One region of the Desulfonatronovibrio magnus genome, then DNA from elsewhere that is predicted to be linked to it. Evidence: predicted binding sites of a transcription regulator. Region 1 holds the regulator's gene; the other holds the start of a gene.
The links. The regulator sigma-54, encoded in region 1, starts transcription at its own class of promoters, with help from an activator protein. The targets are predictions, from matches to a motif close to CTGGCACGGNNNNTGCTT.
Positions count from the first base shown of each region.

Region 2: LZ23_RS07535 (DUF4168 domain-containing protein) is a predicted target of sigma-54. The motif match lies at 3,723-3,740, and genes of this name have one in related genera.

Region 1 is NZ_JYNP01000005.1:160,489-167,238, forward strand. Features, by position in the region: gene lptC (LPS export ABC transporter periplasmic protein LptC) at 1-294, shown strand, start outside; gene LZ23_RS00795 (LptA/OstA family protein) at 294-800, shown strand; gene lptB (LPS export ABC transporter ATP-binding protein) at 808-1,530, shown strand; gene rpoN (RNA polymerase factor sigma-54) at 2,145-3,581, shown strand; gene hpf (ribosome hibernation-promoting factor, HPF/YfiA family) at 4,282-4,827, shown strand; gene LZ23_RS00825 (PTS sugar transporter subunit IIA) at 4,831-5,280, shown strand; gene rapZ (RNase adapter RapZ) at 5,256-6,182, shown strand; gene LZ23_RS00835 (PTS sugar transporter subunit IIA) at 6,223-6,645, shown strand; gene LZ23_RS00840 (PTS sugar transporter subunit IIB) at 6,651-6,750, shown strand, end outside.
Region 2 is NZ_JYNP01000059.1:21,254-28,003, forward strand. Features, by position in the region: gene LZ23_RS07520 (Spy/CpxP family protein refolding chaperone) at 1-278, shown strand, start outside; gene LZ23_RS22430 (PAS domain-containing sensor histidine kinase) at 350-2,128, opposite strand; gene LZ23_RS07530 (ferritin-like domain-containing protein) at 2,131-2,703, opposite strand; gene LZ23_RS07535 (DUF4168 domain-containing protein) at 3,861-4,268, shown strand; gene LZ23_RS07540 (hypothetical protein) at 4,340-4,558, shown strand; gene selD (selenide, water dikinase SelD) at 4,733-5,782, opposite strand; gene lon (endopeptidase La) at 6,192-6,750, opposite strand, start outside.

The DNA.
Region 1 (6,750 bases):
GAAGAAGACTCTGCTCCTGTAGTGATCACAGCTTCCCATGGCCAGGCTTTGCAAACAGAAAATATGGTGCATTTATGGCCTGATGTCAGAGCGGATTATGGTGGTTTGATAATTGAGTCCGGCAGAGCGTCATACATGGGAGAGGAGGATTTTATTCTTCTCCGTGAAGGCGTGACTTTTGTGGGCAATGGAATGGCCCTCAACAGCCCGGAAGCCAGATTTTATTTAAATGAGGACAGATTAGAGGCCCTTGGGGGTGTAAAAACCCTGCTTCAAAACAGGACAGTGAATTGATGAAAATCCTGACAATTATTTTTTGTTCGTTATTGTGGGCGTTTGCTCCTGCTCTTGCTGAAAACAGGCTTCAGGATCAGATTACAGATATTACGTCTGACAAGATGACTTATACCGGACACGATAATATTGTAATCTTTTCCGGCAATGTTCATGTTATCAGGGCAGAGCTTGAGCTTTGGTCTGATCAGCTGCATGTACATATAAAGCCGCAGAATGCAGAGCAGGATGAGGCTGATCAGCAGGATAAAATTGAAAAAATAATTGCCAGGGGCAATGTGCGCATCAAGAGCATGAACAGAGAGGGTAAAGGTGAGTTGCTCACATATAATCCTGACACTGGCCAGGCAACCTTAGAAGGAAACCCAGTCCTTATGGAGGACAAGAATCGGGTTGAGGGTGAGATTGTTCTTATCAACATGCTGGAAAATACTTCCGAGGTCCTGGGCGGACCCGATAGAAGAGTCAGAGTAATTTTTTATTCAGAAAGCGAGCAGCAGGAATAAACCAGGGGTGAACAGCTTTAAAGCCATTGACGTTTATAAGCGATACGGTAAAAAGCTTGTGGTCAAGGGTATATCCTTAGATATCAGGCAGGGAGAGGTGGCTGGGCTGCTTGGGCCCAACGGTGCCGGCAAGACCACGACCTTTTACATGCTGGTGGGCATTATAACGCCAACCAAAGGTGGCGTATCTCTCGACAAGCAGGATATTACCGGGTTGTCGCTGCCCAGTAGAGCTGGTCTGGGCATCAGTTATCTGCCCCAGGAAAGTTCAATTTTCAAAAATCTGACAGTTTTTGAAAATCTGATGCTTATCCTGGAATATACACATAAAAGCAAAAAGCACAGACTGCAAAAAGCTGATCAGCTTATGGATGAGCTTGGCATATCCAAGCTGGCTCACCAGAAAGCATCCTTTCTGTCCGGGGGGGAGCGCAGACGTCTGGAGATTGCCAGAGCCCTGATCAAGGATCCGAGATTTATACTGCTTGACGAGCCTTTTGCCGGTATTGATCCTATTGCTGTGGATGATATTCAGAAAATCATTCTCAAGCTCAGGGAAAAAGAAATAGGAGTGCTGATATCAGATCATAACGTGCGGGAAACCCTGCGGATCTGTGATAGAGCCTCCATTGTATATGACGGACAAGTTATACTCGATGGGACGCCTCAGGAGATTATCAATGACACCAGGGCAAGGGCAGTCTACCTTGGTGAATCTTTTTGCTTGTAAGTTTGTCATGTTTTCCCGTATGGTAAGCTGATTCGCTGCTTTCAGGCATTTTTCAAATCCTTTGAAAATGTAACAGTTTAGGATTTTTTTTTTTTGTATCTGTTTAGCGCTTTGGATGTGGCAAGGCTTCCTGCCCGGAGGCATACAGCCCGGTGGGGGGCTGGCTCTTCCAGGACCCACTTGTCCCAAAAATGAGTCATTTTGAGCACAAATTGATGCTCAAGTGGGTCCTGGAGTGCCTGTCCCCTGCTTTCCTTAAAAGCGCTAAACAGATACCCTTTTTATAAGAAAGCAGTGGGCAGGCACCCAGTCCCTGTTTTTTGTTGATATATAAAATCAGACTGTAACTATTCACCATGCTGAGAGGTGAGCCTGCATCCTGATTTGTTTTCTTTTGCTGCAAACTCCCAGCATTAGCCCGTAAGTCAAAACCATTAATTGTTTCAAACAATCCAGAGGTTTTCCCTGTTCATGGTTTTGACTAACGGGCTCAGGGCTGGTCAAACAAACTGCAATGGCCAAAACAAATCAGGATGCAGGCTTTATCTGAAAGTAGAGTAATGTGGTGTGAACAGATACCTAATTATGGATAACAGACTTAACGGAATAATACTATGTCCCTGGAACTGAGACAGAATCTTAAACTGACCCAGCAGCTGGTGATGACTCCCCAACTGCAGCAGGCCATTAAATTGTTGCAGATGTCCAGGCTGGAGCTTCTTGAGGTGGTCCAGCAGGAACTTCTTGAAAATCCGCTTCTTGAAGAGCTGCAGCCTGCCGCTGATGAGGATCGCGAAAGAGAGGCCCGTGACAGAAAAGAAGTAAAAGAAAAGTTGACAGCCGAAGAAAAGGAAATGATCAACAATGCTGACTGGGAAGATTATCTCGGACATTTTTCAAGCACATCAAAACAGGCTGGTTCCAGGGAGTGGGAAGTTCCCGAGGAGATGCAGAGTTTTGAAGCCAGGTATTCTTCCAAGCCATCCTTGGAAGGTCATCTTACCTGGCAGCTTTATCTGCAGAATTTGACTGCAGAAGAAATCAGGATAGGCGAAGAGATTATTGGAAACATCGATTCAAAGGGTTACCTGAAGACCGATACAGCTGAACTGGCCCAGTCGCTGAATCTGACAGAAGACAAGGTTGAATCAGTTTTGAGCAAGGTTCAGAATTTTGACCCTGTGGGCATTGCCTCCAGAACGTTGCGCGAGTGCCTGTTGACTCAACTCAGGGCCCTTAATGAAACAGGACCAATTATAACTGAGCTGGTCACGGAACACCTTGAAGATATTGAAAAAAATCGTTTTGTTCCTCTTCTAAAGAAGTTTAAGATAAGCAAGGACTACCTCAAGGAATGTATAGAAATTTTGCAAAGCCTTGATCCTTACCCGGGGGCAAGCTACGGAAGTGAGGACATTGTCTATGTTAGCCCGGATATCTATGTTTACAAGTATGAAGAGGATTTTGCCATCGTGCTCAATGAAGATGGAATTCCCCCCATTCAACTGAGCACACTTTATCAGGATTCGCTGGAAAAAACCGATAAGAATAAAAAGGATAACGAGTACATTCAGGAAAAAACCCGTTCTGCCATATGGCTGATGAAAAGCCTGCATCAGAGACAACGAACATTGTACAAGGTAATGGAGAGCATCCTCAAGTTTCAAAGAGAGTTTTTTGAACTTGGCGTTGCCAGGCTCAAGCCGCTTATTTTGCGTGAAGTGGCAGAAGATATTAATATGCACGAGTCAACAGTCAGTCGGATTACCACCAATAAATTTGTCTCAACGCCCTTTGGTGTTTTTGAGCTCAAGTTTTTTTTCAACAGCTCTTTAAGCATGGACAGTGGTGGTGTGGTAGGGTCTGAAAGTGTCAAAGCGGCCATAAAAAAGATGGTCGCCGAAGAAGACCCCAAAAAACCTTTAAGTGACGACGTGATTGCCAATGCGTTAAAAGAACAGCTTGAGGTCAATATTGCCAGGAGAACTGTGGCCAAGTACAGGGCTGCATTGAAGATACCTTCGTCCTCCAAAAGAAAAAAATTTTTCTGATCATTTACTGATATATGTGAATTGAGACGGAGTTCACCTTTTTCTAATGCGGGCTTTGCCCGCAACACAAAAAAAGATTTTTGTAACAGTTTAGCCATTTGCATGTGGCACGTGGACTGGCTCTCCCAGCCCTTGTTTTATTAAGTCTGTGTTTTACATCAACAAAAAACAAGGGTTGGGGTGCCTGTCCCCTGCTTTCCTTAGAAAAGGGCTAAACTATTACAGATTTTTTAACCGCCCGTTCGCCCCTGTTGAATGGCTGAGCCTACACTTTGTGTATTCAACTGGGTAAAAAGACTCACTCAAGACGCCCAGTTAAACCCTGCTGCGCAGGAACGCTTTCAGCGATGTTTAACCGGGCAGGCAAAGGGCGCAAAGGAAAAAAAGATGTTTTTTCATTTGCCGGGGAACCCAGTTAAACCCGTCTGCGACGGAGACTACGTCTGCTTAACAAGGCAGGCGGCAAATTAATAGGCAGCCTTTTTGAGAACCGATGCCTGGTTTTTAAAAAAATGTCTTCTTTATTGTCTTTAACTGGACTTTTCAGGCTGAAGGCGGAATATTCAGGAATCTGGACATTCCTGCTCAAGTGGGGCCCGGAGTGCCTGCCCCCTGCCTCCATACAAAAGGCTGAACGATTACCAAATCATAATAACTGATACAACCAATACACAACTTGATATCTCAAAGGAGGATCAGCATGCAGATCAAATTCAACTTCAAAAACTTTGAGCCTTCTGAACATCTCAAAAAGTATGCTCAGGAGAGATATGAAAAGCTTTCAAAATATCTTAATGAAAACGATGCTGCAGAACTTCAGGTTAATCTGGAGGTGGAAAAATTTCGTCACATAGCTGAGGTCATTCTAACTGGCAAGGACATGCATATATCAGCTACAGAAGAAACTGAGGACATGTATTCAACGGTGGATTTAAGTCTGGACAAGGTGGAAGCCCAGCTTAGAAAACAGCGGGAAAAAGTAAAGGACAAAAAGAAAAAAGCCAGGGAAAAACAGGTCAGGATGGACATCATCAATTTCGGGCCTGTTGACAGTGGTAAACGCGAGCCAAGAATTGTGGCCACTGACCATTATGAACCCAAGCCTATGGATCTCGAAGAGGCTGCCATGCAGTTGGAAAGCTTAAATTATGATTTTCTTGTATTTCTCAATGCTGAAACTGAACGTATCAATGTCGTCTATAGAAGAAAGAATGGAGACTTCGGGTTTATTGATCCGGGCATGTAACTTATGAACCTTACTGAGTATTTAGATAAAGACCAGATTATTGCCGACCTGGCTTCAGCAACCAAAACCGAAGTTCTGGCTGAGCTTATCAGCCCCTTAACGGCAGCTTACCCCTTTCTGGATAAGCAGAAGATTTTTGAGGTTTTGCTGTTTCGAGAAAATCTTGGTACCACCGGTATTGGAGATGCAGTAGCCATACCCCATGGAAAGCTTGACAACCTGGACAAAGTGCTTCTTGTGGTGGGCAGAAGTTTGCAAGGGGTTGATTTTGCTTCCCTTGATCACAAGCTGGTCAATATTTTTTTTCTGGTACTTGCTCCGGAGAAAAGTGCAGGCAAGCACCTGAAGATACTTGCCTATATTTCCAGGCTTCTTCAGGATCAGTCTTTTAAGGAGTCATTTATGAGTGCCTCAGACAGGGATGATTTATGGAATCTGATAACCAGACGTTGAGATCTCAGACAGCAGAATCAGCGGGTAGTGGTTGCTACCCGCTGATTATTGTCACAGGGCTTTCCGGTGCAGGCAAAAGTACAGCTCTTAATGTGTTTGAGGATCTGGGTTTTTTTACTGTTGACGGCTTGCCCGTCAGTCTTGTGCCTTCTGTTCTGAACCTTTTTGCCGGTGAGAACCCTAAAAACTATCGTGGTCTGGCCCTGGGCATGGATTTGCGGCAGCCTGATTTTGCTGAGGAATGGATAAAGGTCAGGGAGCGGCTTTCAGGTGTAAATTTATGTACGCAGATAATTTTCCTTGAAGCCTCGGAGGATATTCTGGTGCGCAGATATGCCACCACGAGGCGCCCCCATCCCTTAGAATCAGGCAGTTACGGCCTTGATCAGGCTTTGGAGATGGAAAAGGCAATTCTAAATGCCATTCGCGGTGATGCCCATCTTGTGGTGGATACTTCCGGATTTTCAATTCATGATCTCAGAAGAACTATTCAGGAAAAATGGGAGTACTTTGATCAATCCTTTGCAGGTATGCGCATTCACTTGATTTCTTTTGGATTCAAATACGGGGTACCTTCTGAAGCAGACATGGTCTTTGACCTCAGGTTTTTACCCAATCCCTATTTTGATACTGACCTCCGGCCCTTGTCCGGAAAGGACAAGGTCATAGCCGATTATGTTCTAAGTCAAGGTGCTGGTGCACGATTTATATTGAGAACTACAGACTACCTGTCCTTTCTCGTACCCATGTTTGTGGATGAAGGCCGCTATCGTCTGACCATGGCCTTCGGATGCACCGGAGGACGTCACAGGTCGGTTGCAGTAGTCGAACGGATAGCAGCTTTTTTAAAAGATCAGGGGTACCTGATTTCAACAGAACATCGACACTTTAATCTGGGATGAACGCGACAGTTCAGATAATGGTCTGAACGCAGGGTTATATATGATTGGAATTATTGTTGTTACTCATGGGGATTTCGGCCAGAGTCTCTTGAACGCGGCTTCCATGATCATGGGAGATGATGACAATTGTCATTTTCTGGGAGTGGATGTCACCCGTCCAATGAATGAAATCATTGAAGAGCTCAAGTCCAGGGTGGCTGAGATGGATCAGGGGCAAGGCGTTTTGATTCTGACAGATATGTTTGGTGGGACTCCCACTAACATAAGTCTTTCCCTTTTAAATCCCGGCAGTATTGAAGTCATAACCGGGGTCAACCTGCCAATGCTTTTAAAGGCTCTCGGCGGCAGGACAAAGAAAATTGAAGATCTGGCTCAGGAAATAAAAGGTGCAGGCAAGCAGGGCATTCTCGTTGCAGGAGAAGTGCTGAAACGAAAAATTCCTGACACGCAGAAAAAGGCATAAAATTTATGTTCTGGGTAAGAGTTGATAATCGCCTGATTCATGGTCAGGTTATTGAAACCTGGCTTCCTTTTGCAGGCAGCAAGAACCTGCTGGTTGTCAACGATG
Region 2 (6,750 bases), on a different contig from region 1:
TGTATCCCAAAAGGCAGCAGATGATAGCAAGGCAGGCAGAACTGAATGCCCTCCTGGCTACTCCTGAAGCAAGTGCATCAGATATTGAAAAGATCAAAAGCCAGATTCTAACATTGAATCAGGATATCATGGCTGCCAAGCTGAACCATAGAATAGACATGAGCCAGGAGTATGGTCTGAAGACAGGCAAAAGAGCCGGGTCTGGATTTCATAAGGGCGGCGTATCAGGCTCACCTCAAGGAAGGCGTACTGGTGAGTGCCCAAGGTTAGGCAGATAAAATCAAAAAAACTTTTAAAGCAATATTGTAACAAGCATGAGGCCTGCTTCCAGCAGGCCTCAGCAACTTTTTTAGCCAGTAGTTTCAGTTTTTTCAGCATTAGTGGGCAGAGTCACGATTACATGAGTTCCATGTTCTTCAGAAGTTGTAAAGGTTATATCACCTCCATGACTTCTGGCAATGAGCCTTGCGCTGAAGGTGCCGAGTCCTGTTCCATGAGCTTTACCGGCAGTGGCATAACGATCAAAAAAACGATTGCGTACTGCTGACGGTATTGCTCCATCATTGTGCAAATCAATTATGGTGTTGTTCTGATCCTGGTTAATGTTGACAGTGACCATGCTGTTTTCAGGGGCAGCTTCTAAGGCATTGGTGAGCAGGTTGGCAAGCATGGAATGAATATGTCTTTTTTCCAGATAGACCGATAATTTATTGTCATCACTTATTTCCCGATCGTAAAGGATAATTTGCAGCTTAATCAGTTTGCCGTTCTGCAGGGGCTGTGTATCGCTATCCAGGACTTTTAACACTGACAAAAGATCAAACTCTTCCGGCTTGAGTATGTAGGTACCTTCTTCCATTTTAAAAATATCAAGAGAATGATTGATCATATTAAGCATTCTGCGACCAGATTCATGGATATGCCCGAGAAATTCCTTTTGTTCGTCATTCAGCTCATCATCTAACAGTATCTCCGACAGCCCAAGTATGCCGTTCAAGGGGGTTTTCAGATCATGACGAACTATACGTTCGACATCATCCCGAAGTTTTTCAACTCTCTTTTTTTCTGAAATATCCCTTTCAATATGAATCATCTGAACAGGCTGACCATTTTCATCAAAAACAGGCCAGGCAGACACCTCTACAAAATATTCGTCTCCATCCTTTGACTTATGAATATGCTCTGCCACGCAGGGCTGATTGTTTTTGAAATATTCCTGCACAGGACAGGTGTGCTGCACTCCCTGACATGGTTCGTCAGTACCATGGGTTATCTGATAACATGTTTTGCCCAGAACATCTTCAAGGCTGGTATTGTTGGATGAAAGAAAGGTCTGGTTGGCATTGAGGATAGTCATATCCCTGGCATCAATTAGAGCAACGGAATCAGGGAGTCCATCGAGGATGGTCTGGCTGAGCATTTGAGATCTTTTCAGCTCAACAGTTCTTTGTTCTACCAGTTGTTCTAAGTGATTTTTGTAGTTTTCAAGTTCCTGATGATACTCTGAAAGTTCCTGGTCTCGCTGGCGCAGGGCAGTTGACAGCAAACCTACTTCGTCCTGTCTGTAGATGCCGGGATATTGGGGCATTTCCTCGCAACTGCTGTTTTTGATGCATTCAGTAAGCTCAGAAAGATCAAAAAGGTATTTGTGGCTTATTTTCCAGACGATGAAAATGAATGCGGGAACAATTATGAGCAGTAAAATGCCTCCGATGTAAAGAATATACATCATGCCGGCTTTAAGAGGATCCTGGGAAAATGATACAATTATCTGTCCCTGTACCGCAGGGCCTGAGCCTATATCCTCAGACAGCTGCATTTCAGACAGTTCACCGCTTTCCATGAGCAGATTGTCATTTTGATCATAAATAGCCACACCGGTTATGCCCTCATAATCCTGGATGGCCTGGATCTGATCTCTTAGCTCAAGGTAGTTTATCTGCATTACAGGCTGGATCAATGATATGGAAGCCAGCCTCATATGAGACTGGATATTGTTCTGAAAGTTAGTTTCAAGGTATTTATAGCCCAGCCACAGGCTCAAGATTGCGCCAAGCATGGCAAGGACGCAGGCGAATAAGGCTATCCATAATGCCAGTTTGGTTCTGAGAGAATTAAATAAGTTCATGATTACTGCTGAATTTCTTTGAGCATGCCTTCAAAAATTTCCTTATGACTTTGTTCGGAGCGAACAATATTTTCAAGATTGTTGCGCAGGTCATCGTCCATATCAAAATCCAGTATTCTGGAGTAAAGATTAACAGCTCCCTGTTCAGCAGCAATGTCCTGAATCAAGACCCTGGAAGGAGTGTCGCCAGTCTGAGGGGGCCAGACAGCAAGGGTTGGTTCTGCCCCAGACTTTTTTAAAGCATTAGAGAGGATTACAGCATGCTCGACTTCATCAGCAATAATGGCTTTAATGGCAGTAGCATGGTTGCTGTCCAGCCAGTATGAGAGCAGGCCGGCATGATTTGCATACTGCACGAATGCACCGTGTTCATGTTGCAGGGCCAGATTGAGCAGTTCGGTAAGCTCACGGGAATACTTTGATTCTGGTGAAGCTGCCCAAACAATTTTGGCGCCGGTCAGCAGCAGTCCGGCAGCGCACGCACCGGATTTAAGAAGGGTCCTTCTGGAAATGAAATCATGGTTTCCAAGGGATTGGCCGATGGGGACGTGTGGAAGTGAATTATTATTGGGCATGGGCTTTTCTCCTGATAATTGTTTCAATTGGGAGGGTTTAGTGTTTATGGTAAAAAGCACCATTCCTGAAGTCTGTAAAGGAGGAATACAGCTTAGAAATGGAGCGTATTGGCTGTCAGAAAAATTTATTTAAACTGTATTAAGATAATCACTACCTGTAGTCATGAATTGACGCAAGCCTAATTGAGAAAAATATCTTTTTCATTCTAAATTGGTATGATATTATGGTTGGGATATAGTTGCAAGAGAAAAAAAACAAGTTGAAACTTTATCGGCTATTCAGATATGCGGTAGTTTCTTTAAATTGAACCAGCCGGACGTGGCTGGGACCGAACATTTTGAAAGTCAAAAACTCTCTACACGGGCGGCCCGGGACCGAACGTGTGGGTAACTGTCTTAAAAGTGGAGCCTGCATCCTGCAGGCTATTTAATTCCAGGCGGCTGGAAGCCGCCTCCACCTTGAAGAACAGTCCCATATTTGGAAATTGGGACAGTCCCCGCGAGGTACTATAAAAAAGTTTGATGCTGCATTGGTCCCTGGAAGAAATTGGCTTCAATGAAAAAATTTACACAGCGAGGGACAGTCCCTGTGCCAGGCGCAAAGCTCTCATCTTTGACGGAACTTTTCTGGTAATTGAGAATCAATCATATGTAAAAATCTTAAAATTATGAAAACTATAACCGTCTGATTTTGTTTATAATTTGGTTTTAGTTACTTAGAAGTTAATTATTGAAGAACAAAAGCCTGAATTCACTGCCTTACCCTGATAACAATTAACAATTAACAATTAACAAATAACAAATAACAGATAACAGATAACAGATACCTGGGTTGCGGGAACAGGCCGCATTAGTGTAATGTTCTTCAATAAAAAGGTGTTTGGCACAGAATATATGGCGCATGTGTTATATTGACTCATGTGTTTGTGCCAAGACATGGATTCTGCGATGAGTGGAGAAGCACCTGGATATGGTTGCTGTCAGCAGGATAAGAGGGTTTCAAACGGGATGGAAAATTTTTGGCACAGCCTATGCTATGTTAAATTTCAGGTTTGTTGATTGAAGAGTTTAGCGCAATTTGCAGAATTACATGATATTGAATTGATGGCTGCAGTGCTGATCTCAAATTTTTAATTAATTTTATTCAGGAGGTTTTAATGACTTTTCCAGGAAAGATCACAATTTTGGCCATTTCTTTTATCGCAGCATTGTTCCTTACCGCTGGCTATGTAAGTGCTCAGGAGTACCAGCAGGAAGGTTACCAGCAGGAAGGAATGATGCAGCAGCCAGGAGCTCAGATCAATGTCAGTGAGGCAGATCTTGACAAGGCAGCTGGTGCTTATGTGGAGATAACTGAAATAAGAGAGAATTTTCAGGAATCATTAGCTGGAATCACTGACCCTGAACAGGCCCAGGAGCTTCAGGAGCAGGCAGGTGAAGCCATGGTGGAAGCTGTTCAAAATAATGGCCTTGACGTGCAGCAGTACAACGAAATTATGGAAGCAGCTCAAGCGGATGAAGAACTAAGAAACAAGCTTCTCGGCAAACTGGAAGCTATGCAATAGTCTTAGCTGAATAAAGACTTTTTCAACAGGTTTAAAATATATATCAGTCGCGTGAAAGGAGGTAATAGCGTATGACAATAAAGCATATTATTATTACATTATTTGCAATCATAGCACTGAGCTTGAGTGTGGCCTGCGATCCTCCTCAGGAAGGAGATCAACAGGTACCACCAGCACCTCCAGGCGAGATGCCTGGTGAGGCTCCAGATGGATACCAGCAGCCAGGCGTTCCAGGAGGGCAAGACGGCTACGGCCAGCCTGATCCTCCACAGCAGCCTGAAGGCTATTAACATATAAACCATTCATGACTTCCTCCTCCAAAGGCAAGTGGTTCGACACAAGAAAGCCCCCTGATACAGGGGGCTTTTTTTGTGTTCATGTTCTCTATTGGTGAGCAATTACAAGCTTACATAGATTTTAAGTGCCTGCATAGAAGAGCCAGTCTCCATGCCACTTTCAAGGGCTTAGACTATTAGAATTTTTTCACCTGGATCGGCAAGGACCTGACCAATTATTGCAGAAGTAGTGACTTTGTTTTTGATTAAATTGTCCAGTAGTTTATGTGCATAAGCAGAGGGGCAGCAGATGAGCAAACCTCCTGAGGTCTGAGGATCATAAAGAAGATCCCGCGAGACAGGGGGGATGGCATTATCGAACCTGACCCTGCACTGGGCGAATTCTTTGTTTTTATAAGCTCCAGCAGGGATCATACCCATGGCTCCAAATTCAAGGGCGTCAGGCAGGGTCGGAATGTCTTTAAATGTGAGGCGGATGCTTTTTCCAGAACCATCTACCATTTCACCAAGATGTCCCAGCAGGCCGAAGCCAGTGATGTCAGTGCATGCACTGACCGGAAATGGCTCCATAACATGAGCGGCGACTTTATTGAGTTCAGCCATAAGGCGGGTTGTCTGGTCAATGAGCTTTTCTGAAGCAAGGCCGGCTTTTATGGCAGTATTTATGATTCCTGTGCCGAGAGGCTTGGTCAATATGAGAAGGTCGCCTTCATTTATGGCTTTTTTGGTCAGCACCTTAGAGGGATGAATAAATCCGGTGACTGAAAGACCATATTTCAGTTCCTTATCCTCCACACTGTGCCCGCCTACCAGTACCACGCCGGCTTCTTTCATTTTGTCCAGCCCGCCCAGCAAAATAGCGCGTAATATTTCCATATCAAGGTCCTTGACAGGAAATCCAACAAGATTCATGGCTGTTCTGGGTGTCCCGCCCATGGCGTATACATCGCTTAGAGCATTGGCTGCAGCAATCTGTCCAAACCAGTATGGATCATCTACTATGGGCGTAAAAAAATCCACGGTCTGAATCAGGGCCAGGTCATCAGAAACCTTATAAACTGCCGCGTCATCAGCTTTTTCCAAGCCTACTATGAGGTTGTCATCTACAGGGAAATCAATCCCTTTCAAGGCTTTTTCCAGGTCCCCTGGAGGCAGCTTGGATGCTCAGCCGGCTCCTGTGACGCTTTCTGTAAGTCGTTTAGTTTGTTTTTTTGTCATTAACAACGCATTTTAAACTATCAATTATTAGCTGTCCAATAGGTTCTATCAATAAACAGAGGTTAAATGTATTACTCTCATCGATAATAATCTCCTCACCCGGGCGGCCCGGGATCGAACCTGTGAGTAACTTATACCCCTCGTTCCCAGGCTGGAGCCTGGGAACAAGAAAAAGACTGGATTCCGGCCTTCGCCGGAATGACGGCAAAAAGTAATAATTTGCTTTAACCGTCACCCCGGACTTGATCCGGGGTCCAGTTGTTTTTAACCTTGAAAGAGCAATAACCCCCTGGAACCTTATTCTTCAGCCTTCAGCCTTCAGCCTTCAGCCTGAAAAGTACGGTTATCGCCCCTACTTAACGATTCTTGTTTAAATTGAGTTGTGGGCACAGCCCGCATCAGTAATAGTTTATTGAGCGGGCTGGCGGTACTCTTCCTTAATGAGCTTGGCAGATACCGGCAGGCAGTTTTCCCTGCCGCAGAACAGTTCTTCGGGTGTTGTTCCGAGAAGAGCCTGAGACAGCACTTCATCCATATGTTTAACAGGTATTACTTCAAGGCCTTTGAGTACATTTTCCGGCACTTCTTCAAGATCCTTTTCATTGCCTTCTGGAATAAGTACCTTGGTTACAGAAGCTCTTCGGGCAGCGAGCAGTTTTTCCCGAAGTCCGCCAATAGGCAGAATTCTGCCTCTGAGAGTTATTTCTCCGGTCATGGCTACATCATTTTGCACTGGGAGATTGAGCAGGGCGGAAATCAGACTGGTTGCCAGGGTTACGCCGGCTGAAGGCCCGTCTTTGGGAGTGGCTCCTTCCGGCACATGAACATGAATGTCAATTTCCTTGTAAAAATCAGGCTTAAGGCCGAATATTTCAGATCTTGACCGGATATAACTAAGGGCAGCCTTTGCGCTTTCCTGCATGACGTCACCAAGTTTTCCAGTGATCTCAATTTTGCCGGTACCAGGC